One region of the Psychrobacillus sp. NPDC096623 genome, then DNA from elsewhere that is predicted to be linked to it. Evidence: riboswitches for the same ligand, from Rfam matches in the RefSeq annotation. Region 1 holds a riboswitch; each other region holds the start of a gene.

Region 1 (4,541 bases):
AAAATACGTACTTTAATTAAACATATGAAAAGCCGATTCATAGGGGTCGGCTTTTTGTATTTTTTTATAATATTAGGTATGATAAAAAGAAAAAGGTGGTACCATATGACAATTCAATTTTACGGTTATCCTAAGTGTAGTACTTGCAGAAAAGCGAGTAAATGGTTAAAGGACAATGGAATTGATTACATAGAAAATCATATCGTAGAAACTCCCCCAACTAAGGAACAACTTCAAGAAATGCATGAGGTAGGTGGATTAGAGCTAAAAAAATTCTTTAACACTTCTGGTATGAAGTATCGTGAGCTTGGACTTAAAGATAAATTATCTACAATGTCAGAAGACGAACAATTATCCATACTTGCTACTGATGGGATGCTTATCAAGCGACCGATTGTTTTTGACGGGAAAAAATTAACGTTAGGATTCAAGGAAGAACAGTTTGAAGACGTTTGGAAGACTTCTTAAAGTGACTTGTTTTTACGATAAAAATATGTGAATATTATAGATGAATGTATTAATAATGGAGAGGGGAACATTTAATGAACACACCTAAGGATTTAAAATACTCAGCAGAGCATGAATGGGTAAAAACTGAAGGCGGAAATGTCCGTATCGGTATTACTGAATTTGCACAATCAGAACTAGGAGATATCGTGTTTGTCGAGCTTCCACAAGTGGGAGATGAGATCAAGGCAGGAGATCCATTCGGTAGTGTAGAATCTGTAAAAACAGTTTCTGAGCTATATGCACCGATAAGCGGTAAAGTGTTAGAAGTAAATTCAGAATTAGAAGATAGTCCTGAATATGTAAACGAATCCCCTTATGAAAATGCATGGATGATCGTTATTGAACCTACTGATTTGGCAGAAGTAGAGGCTTTACTTTCTCCAGAAAAATACGAAGAATTAATTTCACAATAATTATGAAAACGCCGCTTAATAACGGCGTTTTTTTCATATAATATTGGAAAGGGCATAGTTAGGAGAGATGCAAAAATGGCTATTGTCTTTAGTGAAAAAATAATTCTTGTTGAGGGAAGATCGGATAAACTTAAGCTTCTTCAACTTCTTGATGAATCAACAGAAATTATTTGTACGAACGGAACGATATCGAATGTAAAGCTTGAAGAAATTTTAAGTCCTTATGACGGTATTCCTATATATGCGTTTTTAGATGCAGATAAATCAGGAGAGCAAATTCGCTCCGTTGTGCGAAAAGAATACCCAGAAGCAATTCATCTATACACCAATCCAATGTATTGTGAAGTAGCGACTACACCGTTCAAAGTTTTGGCTTCTATTTTAAAAAGTGTTAATATAAAAGTGAAAAGAAACTTTTTACTTTAGGATGATGGAATATGAATGAATGGACTCTTGATCAATGGAATAGAAACAAGAATAGTGGTCAGCTTACAATGTTATATATATATACACCTTTATGTGGAACATGCCAAGTTGCTAGTAAAATGATGCAAGTTGTACAAGAAATGAAGCCTTTTTCTATTGGCCAAGCAAATATTAACTATCTGGGAAATTTTGCTGCGGATTATCAAATCGAAAGCGTTCCATGTTTGCTAATTGCTAAAGGTGGCACGGTATATAAAAAAATATATGCATTCCAATCAGTACCATTTATATTAGATGCGATAAAAAATATTGACGAGCAAGTAGTCTTATGATAACATACGATATACCAAGAAATTAAATAGTGTCACTCTTATTAAGAGAGGTGGAGGGAAGTGCCCTATGAAGCCCGGCAACCGTCATGTAAATGAAATGGTGCCAAATCACGCAAAGCAATTGCTTTGGGAAATGAGAGAATGGATGAATGTTATTAAAATGGATAACGTAAAACCCTTCTGCTCTTTTGCAGGAGGGTTTTTTTAGATAGAAAGGTGGCAAGATTCACATGATTAGTTTAAATAATATTTCGAAAAAATTTAGTACGAAACAAGGTACGATCGTTGCAGTTGAAGAGGTGAATCTTGACATAAAGAAAGGTGAAATTTTCGGCATCATTGGTTATAGTGGTGCAGGTAAAAGTACACTTATTCGTTTATTAAATGGATTGGAAAAACCAACTTCTGGACAAATTATTGTGAACAATCAAGATATCACAAAGATAAATGAAGTGAAGCTCCGTCAGGTAAGACAAAAGGTAAGTATGATTTTCCAACATTTTAATCTGTTATGGTCTAGAACGGTTGCAGAGAATATTGCTTTTCCTTTAGAAATAGCTGGTGTACCAAAAGAACAACGCATAACAAGAGTTAACGAACTAATTGATCTAGTAGGATTAGAGGGTCGCGGACATTACTATCCTTCTCAATTATCAGGCGGACAAAAACAACGTGTCGGAATTGCACGCGCATTAGCCAATCGTCCAGAAGTCCTTCTCTGTGATGAAGCAACCTCAGCATTAGATCCAGAAACTACTGATTCAATTTTGGATCTATTAGTTAGCATTAACGAAAAATTAGGTCTTACAATTGTATTGATAACCCATGAGATGCAGGTTATCCAAAAAATTTGTGGGCGTGTAGCTGTAATGGAAAAAGGGCATGTTGTAGAAGAAGGAAACGTTTTAGATGTATTCCAAAACCCACAGCAGGCAATAACGAAGCGTTTTGTTTCGCAGATCAATGATTCCAATAAAGCTCTACAAACAATCCAACAATTAAAAGAGCTTTATCCAAATGGAAAACTGATTAAACTAGGATTTGTAGGAGAACAAACAGTGCAGCCTATTTTGTCTAGACTTATCAAGCAATTTGATCTCGATGTGAATATTGTTCAAGGCAATATTTCACATACGCAAAATGGCGCATTTGGTACACTAATCCTTCAACTAGAAGGAGATGCATTATTAGTGGATGAGGCTATTCGCTATATTCACGAACAAAAAGTAATTACAGAGGTGATCAACAATGATTAATGATTTATTTCCAAATGTTGATTGGCCTAAAATGTGGGAAGCAACACTTGAAACATTATATATGACTTCAGTATCCACTATTTTAACAGCAATTATTGGACTAGTTCTCGGTCTTCTACTTTTCTTAACTAGTCCACATCAGGCATGGGCCAACAAACTGGCTAATTGGTTAACTGGAGCGTTCGTTAATATATTCCGTTCCATTCCATTTATCATTTTGATCATTTTATTGATCCCATTAACGAAGTTTTTAGTCGGTACAATGCGTGGACCAAATGCAGCATTTCCTGCTTTAGTAATCGGAGCAGCTCCATTTTATGCTCGCATGGTTTTAATAGCACTACGTGAGATAGACAAGGGTGTATTAGAAGCTGCAAAATCAATGGGTGCTAAAACTTCTACTATTATATGGAAGGTATTATTGCCAGAGTCAATGCCTGCTTTAGTTTCGGGAATTACAGTTACAGGTATTTCACTAGTCGGGTATACGGCAATGGCTGGAATCATCGGTGCAGGCGGACTAGGAACTTTAGCTTTCTTAGATGGATTTCAAAGAGGTAGAACAGACGTAACATTTGTCGCAACGATCTTTATATTAATCATGGTATTTATTATCCAGTGGATAGGCGATGTAATTACGACAAAAATTGATAAACGATAAATGGTGTTAGCGAGAATACTCGATCACATAGAAATAATAGATAAAAAGGGAGAGATTTTAGAATGAAGAAGTTTTTAGCTGGAGCTTTATTATCAGTAAGTGCATTAGCACTTGCAGCATGTGGAGAAGAAGATAGTAGCAAACTTGTAGTAGGTGCATCTAACGTACCTCATGCTGTTATTTTAGAAGAAGTTAAACCGATCCTTGAAGAACAAGGAATCGAACTAGTTGTAGAATCTTACCAAGATTATGTACTACCAAACAAAGATTTAGACTCAGGTGATTTGGACGCGAACTACTTCCAACATATCCCTTACTTTGAATCACAAAAAGCTGATTTTGGATATGACTTCGCTAACGCTGGCGGTATTCACATCGAGCCAATCGGTTTATACTCTAAAAAATACGGTTCAATCGAAGAGCTTCCAGAAGGTGCAACTATATTAATGAGTAACTCTGTTGCCGATCATGGACGTATCCTTGCTATGTTAGAAGCAAAAGGTCTTATTAAATTAGCAGATGGTATTGATAAAACAAAAGCAGAAGTTAAAGATATCGTAGAAAATCCTAAAAATCTTGAATTTGACGCTAACTATGAGTCAGCACTAATGGTTCAGTTATATGAAAATGAAGAAGGCGATGCAGTATTGATCAACTCCAACTATGCAATAGACGCTGACCTTAACCCATTAGAAGACTCTATCGCTATTGAAGAATCAGATGAATCACCATATGTAAATATCATCGCAGTAAAATCTGGTGACGAAGACAGTAAAGAGATTAAAGCTTTAGTAGAAGCATTAAAATCTAAAGAAATCCAAGACTTCATCCTAAGTGAGTGGGGCGGATCAGTAGTACCGGTAAAATAATAGTATTTGAGAGAACAGACATCCTAGGATGTCTGTTTTTTTGTCGTGTTGGATAGCCCATTGCTCCGTTAATA
Region 2 (4,541 bases), on a different contig from region 1:
TGCTATCCGGTCCGCTCCGACTATAATTGCCTCGATTCCTTTTGCCCCGATTGTGTGTGCAGCCATACTATCGGTAATTAGTGTCACATCGACACCTGATTGCTGCAGCTCCCACACCGTCAACCTGCCACCTTGAAAGACAGGTCTAGTTTCACATGCGAATACCTCAAACTTTTTGCCGTGTTCCTTCCCTAGATGGAACGGAGATAAAGCAGTACCATACTTTGCAGTGGCAATCGAACCTGCATTGCAAATAGTCATTACCTTCGTTTTATCTTCCAGTAAAGTAAGGGCAAATTCACCAATATTCCGACAGGACTCTTCGTCTTCCTTATGTATTTTCCTTGCTTCTTCCACTAGTAGCTGCTTTGCACTCGTAACATTATCAACTTGATTTACTACTTTCAACAATCGCTCAAGGGCCCAAACTAAGTTGACAGCAGTTGGTCGAGATTCGCCCAAGTAAGTTGCATCTTTTTTTAATGTTTCTAGAAAATCTTTCATCGAATTTGTTTTATAATTTTGTGCCTCCAGAGCTAATCCATATGCCGCCGTAATTCCAATAGCAGGAGCACCCCGGACTTTCAGAGTAATAATTGCATCATAAACGTCTTTAAGTGTTTCTATTTTTAAATAGACAATTTCATGTGGAAGCTTCTGCTGATCTAAGAGTACTAACTGCTTATCTTCCCATTTAATCGATAATGGTATAGTCATTGTTGAATTTCTCCTAATAACTCAATTACCGCATCGATTGAGTCTATTTGATTACGTCTAACTATTAGTAATTCTCCGGCATTAAGCGTTTGTTTTTTTAGTAAAATTCGTTGCTCTTGGTTTACAATGCTATCTAAGTCTTTGACATGTGCCAATCCAATTGTTCTACGAATAAGTTCACACCCTGCAAAACCTAATGAATCATGAAATATTTTTTCCAATACAAATGCATCATAGCCTTCTATATCCTTAAAGGAATCGAATTCACTCTGTTTCAAAAAATCTGAAAATTTGGTCGAGAAAATAAGCCATGTGTTTTGTATATGATCGTTAATAACCTCACGTTGTTCGCCTTCTCTTGTAATGGATTGAACGATTAAATTTCCCAAAAACAAGCCTATATCAAATCCAATAGGACCATAAAAAGCAAACTCTGGATCGATTACTTTTGTTTCTTCTTCACTTGCAAATATACTTCCCGTATGAAGATCTCCATGCAGTAAAGCCTCTGCCTCTGTCAAAAAGCTTCGTTTTAGTTTTGCCACTTCGAGCTTTAATAAATGGTTATTCCAGATAGCCTCGACCTCTGCTTGTAATGCAGGTTCAAAATCATTTGTTTCATGATCAAAAAAAGGATCCGTAAAGATTAAGTCTTCTGTGATCTTACACAATTCTGGATTAGAAAACTCTACAACAAGCGCCTTTTTTTCAAAGGGGTGAAGTGCAAAATCAGAAGTATTAAAAAGTGTTAATGCTAGATATTCTCCAATATCGGTTGATAATTTAGGATATGATTCACCTTTTATCAAACCCTCCCGTACTATTTGAAGATGTGACAAATCTTCCATTACCGTTATAGCTAAATCTTCATCTGCTGCATAGACTTTGGGAACAAGACCAACTGCATATTCTCCATGTTTTTGTAAGGCAGTTGCTTCAATCTTTGCCCTTTTCAGCGTAAGTGGCCAACTTTCTCCAACGACCTTTGCATAGGGTAGTGCCTGTTTAATAATAATTCCTCGTTTACTCACTTGATCCGTTATATGGAATACATAGTTTAAGTTTCCATCGCCAATCTCTTTGCAAACTAATGGAGCTTCGTTTGAGAACAAGGATAATTCCTTTGCCAGTGAAATTGCCGTTTCTTCCGTTAATGATTCGTATTGTTTTGTAGTTACTACCGCCATTACTTTCTCCCTTTCATTTACAAAAATAAAAAACCTCTTTCAAAAGAAAGAGGTTTAGAATAAGAGATTCTGAACCTCTTATCTCTCAGAAAGTAAACTTTCTGATGGAATTAGCACCGTGCCTTACGGAATTTTACATTCCGGCGCATAAAGCGCCCCGTCTCACAACGGTATTACGGTCGGTTGCTGGGCTTCATAGGGCCATTATCCCTCCGCCTGCTCTTGATAAGAGTACGTTACAACTATTTACGATTGATTAGAATCCTAGCATATTAGAAAAAGTTATGTCAACTGTTTTTTTGAATAAAAATAAATTTAAATTTTCTTATTGACAGAATTTTTATACCATGGAATAATCAATATTATTTATTAAATACTTTAACCGAATATTTTTTCTTATTTAGAGCAGGTGGAGGGACAAGCCCTATGATACCCGGCAACCGATTCAATTTTGAACACGGTGCTAATTCTTGCAGCTAACAAGCTGAGAAATAAGAAGTTGTTAGACTATTAACCTCTTCTTATTTGAAGAGGTTTTTTTAATGTCATCTGTCCAGCGCTAGTCAGGGCTTGCATAGGCGCTTGTGCATTTATAAGTCAGGAGTGAAATAAATGAGCGGAGTTACTGCACACTATCAACTATATGGAAAAGCTGGATCGTTTGAAAGAAAGGCGAAAGATATTGCACTTGGTTTGACTATTGGTTCTTGGACCACTTTAGCCTTGTTAGAACAGGAGCAGCTAAAAAAACATAAAGGAACTGTACTATCCGTTACGGAATTTAAGGATATACTTCACCCAATTAATCCTGAAAAGGTGAAAGGTGAAATTAAAATATTCTACCCTGCAGCAAACTTTTCGGCTGATATACCTGCAATTTTAACTACAGTCTTCGGCAAACTATCCTTAGATGGTGAAATAAAACTATTAGATTTAGAATTCGATTCAAGTCTATTGTCCAGTTTCCCAGGACCTCGCTTCGGCATTCAAGGCATTCGAGAAAGATTAGGTGTTTTTGAACGTCCGCTTGTCATGAGTATATTCAAAGGGGTCATTGGGAGAGATATCGAATTTTTAGCCGAACAGCTTAGACAACAAGCGCTTGGTGGAGTTGATCTTGTAAAAGACGATGAGATACTATTTGAAAATCCTCTAACTACTTTTGAAAAGCGTATATCTGCTGGTCGAGAAGTGCTAAATCAGGTGTATGAAGAAACCGGACACCGTACGCTATATGCAGTAAATTTATCTGGACGTACTTTCAAATTAAAGGACAAGGCTAAAAAAGCGCGAGAACTTGGAGCAGATGCACTTTTATTTAATGTTCATGCTTACGGATTAGATGTTCTTCAGGAGCTAGCAGAAGACGATGAAATTCAATTGCCACTCATGGCTCATCCCGCTTATAGTGGAGCATTTACTTCTTCCGCATTTTATGGAGTTTCAACGCCATTAGTTCTTGGAAAACTCACTCGATATGCGGGGGCAGACTTCTCGTTATTCCCTTCTCCTTATGGTAGTGTTGCACTTGAAAAGTCTATAGCTCTTTCTCTAGGCGAAGAACTAACAAAAAACAGTAACGTTAAACAAAGCTTTCCAGTACCATCTGCCGGCATTCATCCTGGTCTCGTACCACTATTAATGAATGACTATGGAATAGATAGCATTATTAATGCAGGGGGCGGTGTACATGGACATCCCGCCGGTGCAATCGGAGGGGGGCTAGCTTTTAGGCAGGCCGTAGCGGCTGTATTGGAAGATATTCCATTAGAGCAGGCAGCGAAACAACATAGTGAACTAAAAACGGCACTTGAATTATGGGGTGATAAGTAATATGAGTAAACTTGTAATTTTTTGTGACTTTGATGGAACTATTACCAATCAAGATAACATTATGGCTATCATGAAAAAATTTGCACCACCAGAATGGATACCGATTAAAGATGATATTTTAGGTCAACGAATTTCCATTAGGGATGGCGTAGCAAAAATGTTCTCTCTCCTACCTATTGAGTCAAAAGATGAAATTATTTCTTTTGTGCGCCAGCAGGCAATCATCCGTGATGGGTTTAGTGAATTTGTATCCTTTACAAAAAAGCATGACATACCACTTTACATCGTAAGTGGCGGGATAGACTTTTTCGTTCATAATCTACTAGAACCATTTGGACCATTTGCAGGTGTTTACTGCAACGAATCGGATTTTTCGAAAGAAACTATTCACATTGAGTTTCCATATAGCTGTGATGAACAATGTACGAGCCAAGGCTGTGGTTGCTGTAAACCATCTATTATTCGTACCCTTCTTCACCAAGATGCAGTGAGTGTTGTAATTGGCGATTCTATCACTGATTTAGAAGCCGCAAAATTGGGAGATATCATTATCGCAAGAGATTTCTTAATCGAAAAATGCGAAGAATTAAATATTCCCTATGAGCCTTTTGAAAACTTCCACGATGTAATAGAGATTATTGAGCCGAAGTTAGGTGTGGAAATATGACATTACAATATAAATGGGAAGAACTTGCCGACATAAAAGATGAATTAGCCACCAGAGATTGGTTTATGGGAACTAGCGGAAACCTTGCTATTAAAGTACAGTACGATCCAATAGAGTTCTTAGTAACTGCAAGTGGA
Region 3 (4,541 bases), on a different contig from region 1:
GTAGGCTAAGCAAGCATTGAGGGGAAGCTTTGCTGGTGTAATACTATAATCATATATTTTAATAAACAATTATTAAAAAGAGCCAAATTCAATAGAATTTGGCTCTTTTGATGTTTACTTTATTAAGATAATGGTCCACCTTGAACCGAAATGTCTTCTGAAACTGTTCCGAACTTTTTAAAGTTTTCACGGAATGATTGAGCTAGCTCAGCTGCCTTTTGATCATATGCCTCTTTATCTTCCCAAGCATTACGCGGAATTAGTACCTCTGAAGGAACGCCTTCTACTTCTGTCGGAATCGCTAAACCAAATACTGCATCTGTTGCTGTTTCAACATTGTTTAGTTTGCCATCAATTGCTGCACGAACCATTGTACGTGTGTATGAAAGCTTCATGCGGTTACCTACACCGTATTCTCCACCAGTCCAACCAGTGTTTACTAAGAATACTTGTGCGCCGTGTTCGTCAATTTTCTTCCCAAGCATTTCTGCATATACCGTTGCATGCAATGGTAAGAAAGGTGAGCCAAAGCAAGTAGAGAATACTGGTTGAGGAGAAGTTACTCCACGCTCAGTTCCAGCAAGTTTCGATGTAAATCCACTTAAGAAATGGTACATTGCTTGTTCTTTCGTTAGTTTACTGATCGGAGGCAATACGCCAAATGCATCAGCAGTTAAGAATATTATTGTATTTGGATGACCTGCTACAGATGGGTCTACAATATTATCGATATATTGAATTGGATAAGCAGCACGTGTATTTTCTGTTAATGAGTTATCCGCATAGTTAGCAACGCGTGTTTCCGCATCTACTACAACGTTTTCTAATACAGTTCCGAAAGTGATAGCATCCCAGATTTGGGGCTCATTTTCTCGCGTTAGGTCGATACATTTCGCGTAACAACCACCTTCGATATTAAATACACCGTTATCTGACCAGCCGTGCTCGTCATCCCCGATTAATTTGCGTCCTGCATCCGCAGAAAGAGTCGTTTTTCCTGTTCCAGACAAACCGAAGAACAAAGCAACGTCCCCATCATCCCCAACATTTGCTGAGCAGTGCATTGGTAAAATGTCTTGTTCTGGCAATAAGTAGTTCATAATAGAGAAAATGGATTTTTTCATCTCACCAGCATACTCAGTACCACCGATTAATACCGTGCGTTTTTCCATAGATACGATGATAAACGTTTCTGAACTAGTTCCATCTACTGCTGGATCTGCTTTAAAGTTAGGTGCAGAAAGTATAGTGAAGTCAGTTGTATGTGTTGCAAGTTCTTCCTGTGTCGGACGGATAAATAGTTGATGAGCAAAAAGATTATGCCAAGCGTATTCATTAATAACTTGAATACCTAGACGAGATTCTTTATCTGCTCCTGCATATCCTTTAAATTCGAAGATTTCGTCTTGCTTATTTAAGAAATCAGTCATTTTTTTATATAATGCATCAAAAACGTCAGAAGAAATTGGTTGGTTTACTGAGCCCCAATCGATTTTGTCTTTTGAAATAGCTTCATCTACTATATACTTATCTTGTGGAGAGCGGCCAGTATATTTACCTGTTTCGGCTTTAACTGCACCAGTAGAAGTTAGAACAGCTTCTCCTCTTGTTGTAGCTTTTTCCACTAGTTGTGGCACTGACAATTGGCTGCTAACGTTATTACCTGCTAACAATTCTTTCAGTTCACTCACAGTATCGATTGAATTCATGTTGAATATACCATCCTTTTTTTATATTTCCTCTAAAAAAGAAGAAGTTTTACTAGATATGTGAATTAGTATAACACATTGGAGTGAATAGTCTATACTAATTACTTTAAAATTTTTCTTTTGTGTATAAAATACAAACAAAAATAGTTGACATCTTTTACAGACTTACGTATGATGATAAATTGAACGGATACTCTTATCCCGAGCTGGTGGAGGGGTCAGGCCCTATGAAACCCGGCAACCTGTAATTTTTTATTATTACAAAGGTGCCAAACCTGAGACAAGGTGAAATTCCTTGATTGATAAGAGTGAAAGGTGCTTATGATATTAATGCCTTTCCTCATGTATATTTACGTGAGTGAGGGGCTTTTTTATTGAACATCGCCCTTTATCCTTGTGTGCCAAGTCCGAAACGGCTTCAAGTTAACTTCAATGCACAAAAAATCATATCTTTTAAAAGTGCATGGAATTTTGAATGGCTTGACATGGGAATGAGTACCGTATCAATTCTTGAGAGAAATCTCGCAGGATATAGGAGGAATAATCTATGACACAACGTCGATTATTTACATCAGAATCAGTAACAGAGGGTCATCCAGATAAAATCTGTGATCAAATCTCCGATGCAATTCTAGATGCAATTTTAGCAGAAGACCCAAATGCTCGTGTAGCTTGTGAAACGAGTGTTACGACAGGACTAGTATTAGTTGCTGGAGAAATTACAACATCTACTTATGTAGATATTCCTAAAGTAGTTCGTTCTACTATAAAAGATATTGGCTATACACGTGCTAAGTATGGTTTCGATTCAGAAACTTCTGCTGTGCTTACTTCAATCGATGAACAATCAGCTGATATTGCACAAGGTGTGGACCAAGCTTTAGAAGCTAGAGAAGGCTCCATGAGCGATTCTGACATTGAAGCAATCGGAGCAGGAGACCAAGGTTTAATGTTCGGCTACGCTTGTAATGAAACACCTGAACTTATGCCGCTACCAATCAGTTTAGCGCATAAATTGTCTCATCGATTAGCTCAAGTTCGTAAAGATGAGACGTTAGACTATCTTCGTCCAGATGGTAAAACACAAGTAACTGTAGAATATGATGAGAATAATAACCCGGTTCATATTGATACAATTGTTATTTCAACTCAGCACCATCCAGAAATTACGTTAGAACAAATTCAAAAAGATATTAAAGAAGTGGTGATCAATCCGATTGTTCCTGCAAATTTAATAGATGAAAATACAAAATACTTTATCAACCCAACAGGACGCTTTGTTATTGGTGGACCACAGGGAGATGCTGGTTTAACAGGACGTAAAATCATCGTAGATACGTACGGTGGATATGCACGTCATGGTGGGGGAGCTTTCTCGGGCAAAGATCCAACAAAAGTAGACCGTTCTGCTGCCTATGCTGCACGCTATGTTGCTAAAAACATTGTTGCTGCTGGTCTTGCAGATCGTTGTGAAGTACAACTTGCTTATGCAATTGGTGTTGCTAAGCCAGTTTCTATCGCTGTTGAAACATTTGGTACTGGTAAGGTAGAAGAAGTTGAATTAGTTTCGTATATTCGCGAACTATTCGACCTACGTCCAGCAGGAATTATTAAAATGCTAGACCTTCGCCGTCCAATATACAAACAAACAGCTGCTTATGGTCATTTTGGTCGTACAGACATTGATGTACCATGGGAACAAACAGACAAAGCTGCAGAATTAAAACAAATGGCTGGATTATAAGTAGTATGAACAAAAAAGGCTTTCCTATGACGGAAAGCCTTTTTTCAATGGTGAATATTAAGCGAACGATCAATGATGACATTGAATCGATCGATAAGAGCTAATAATCACTCAATCAGGTGCAAAATCGATCGACCAAGACGAAAATCAATCAATCCACACAAACAAACGGTACGATTATTTACTTCTGAAGCGATTTATAATATTGTCCTTTTTCTACATATTCTCGGATAATTCTTTGAACATCCGCTTTATCCTCGTCATTTAGGTCTCGTACGACTTTTGCAGGGCTCCCTAGTGCTAATGAATTTGGAGGTATTTTTTTACCAGGTGGTACAAGACTTCCGGCTCCAATAAATGCACCTTCCCCAATTTCGGCACCATCTAAAATAATTGACCCCATTCCTATCAATGCACCTTTACGTATTATACAGCTATGTAACGTCACTTGATGTCCTATAGTCACTTCATCTTCTATTATTAGAGCTTTGTTTGGGCTTTGATGTAAACAGCTTAAATCCTGTATACTAACCTTACTTCCAATAATAGTAGGAGCAACATCACCTCTAATTACCGTATTAAACCAAATTGTAGTCTCTGGACCGATTGTCACATCACCTGTTATTGTGACATAATCAGCTATAAAAGCTGAGGCGTCAATAATGGGAGTTTTATCTTTGTAGGGGTAAATCATTTTGCAACCGCTCCTTTTGAAGTTAGAATATAATTAATCGTATCAGACAAACACCACGAAAGAAACGAAATACCATGAAATTGCAAGGAAAGAAAAGAGGTTTGTTTAAATGTGGAAATGGGAAACAGAAGGAAAGCCTAAAGCAGTGATCGTTATTGTTCATAGTGCCTACGAGCATCATAGAAGGTATGCTTGGTTAATAGAAAAATTAAGAAGCTCCAACTATCATATCGTGATGGGTGATTTGCCAGGACATGGAGAACTAAAAAAATCAAAAACGATGCACGATGAATCCTTCGATTTGTACAAGAACTACATTAAACAAGCGTTGCAAGTTGCTGTTACGTACGATCTTCCGATTTTTTTGATCGGTCATGGCTTAGGAGCGACCTTA

The links. A riboswitch is a leader RNA that binds a small molecule or an ion and turns the genes downstream of it on or off. The one in region 1 is predicted to bind S-adenosylmethionine.
Region 2: another riboswitch for S-adenosylmethionine. It lies ahead of mtnW (2,3-diketo-5-methylthiopentyl-1-phosphate enolase); the one in region 1 lies ahead of ACIQX2_RS13935 (methionine ABC transporter ATP-binding protein).
Region 3: another riboswitch for S-adenosylmethionine. It lies ahead of metK (methionine adenosyltransferase); the one in region 1 lies ahead of ACIQX2_RS13935 (methionine ABC transporter ATP-binding protein).

The regions. Positions count from the first base shown of each region.
Region 1 is NZ_JBIWER010000005.1:55,048-59,588, reverse strand. It holds gene ACIQX2_RS13960 (acyl-CoA dehydrogenase family protein) at 1-16, shown strand, start outside; gene ACIQX2_RS13955 (arsenate reductase family protein) at 106-468, shown strand; gene gcvH (glycine cleavage system protein GcvH) at 543-923, shown strand; gene ACIQX2_RS13945 (toprim domain-containing protein) at 999-1,349, shown strand; gene ACIQX2_RS13940 (thioredoxin family protein) at 1,361-1,681, shown strand; SAM riboswitch class I at 1,717-1,821, shown strand; gene ACIQX2_RS13935 (methionine ABC transporter ATP-binding protein) at 1,912-2,937, shown strand; gene ACIQX2_RS13930 (methionine ABC transporter permease) at 2,930-3,598, shown strand; gene ACIQX2_RS13925 (MetQ/NlpA family ABC transporter substrate-binding protein) at 3,661-4,467, shown strand.
Region 2 is NZ_JBIWER010000007.1:131,971-136,511, forward strand. It holds gene mtnA (S-methyl-5-thioribose-1-phosphate isomerase) at 1-717, opposite strand, end outside; gene mtnK (S-methyl-5-thioribose kinase) at 714-1,904, opposite strand; SAM riboswitch class I at 1,980-2,136, opposite strand; SAM riboswitch class I at 2,298-2,402, shown strand; gene mtnW (2,3-diketo-5-methylthiopentyl-1-phosphate enolase) at 2,517-3,737, shown strand; gene ACIQX2_RS17035 (2-hydroxy-3-keto-5-methylthiopentenyl-1-phosphate phosphatase) at 3,739-4,404, shown strand; gene ACIQX2_RS17040 (methylthioribulose 1-phosphate dehydratase) at 4,401-4,541, shown strand, end outside.
Region 3 is NZ_JBIWER010000003.1:485,696-490,236, reverse strand. It holds gene pckA (phosphoenolpyruvate carboxykinase (ATP)) at 123-1,709, opposite strand; SAM riboswitch class I at 1,903-2,018, shown strand; gene metK (methionine adenosyltransferase) at 2,257-3,453, shown strand; gene ACIQX2_RS11860 (gamma carbonic anhydrase) at 3,635-4,147, opposite strand; gene ACIQX2_RS11855 (alpha/beta hydrolase) at 4,257-4,541, shown strand, end outside.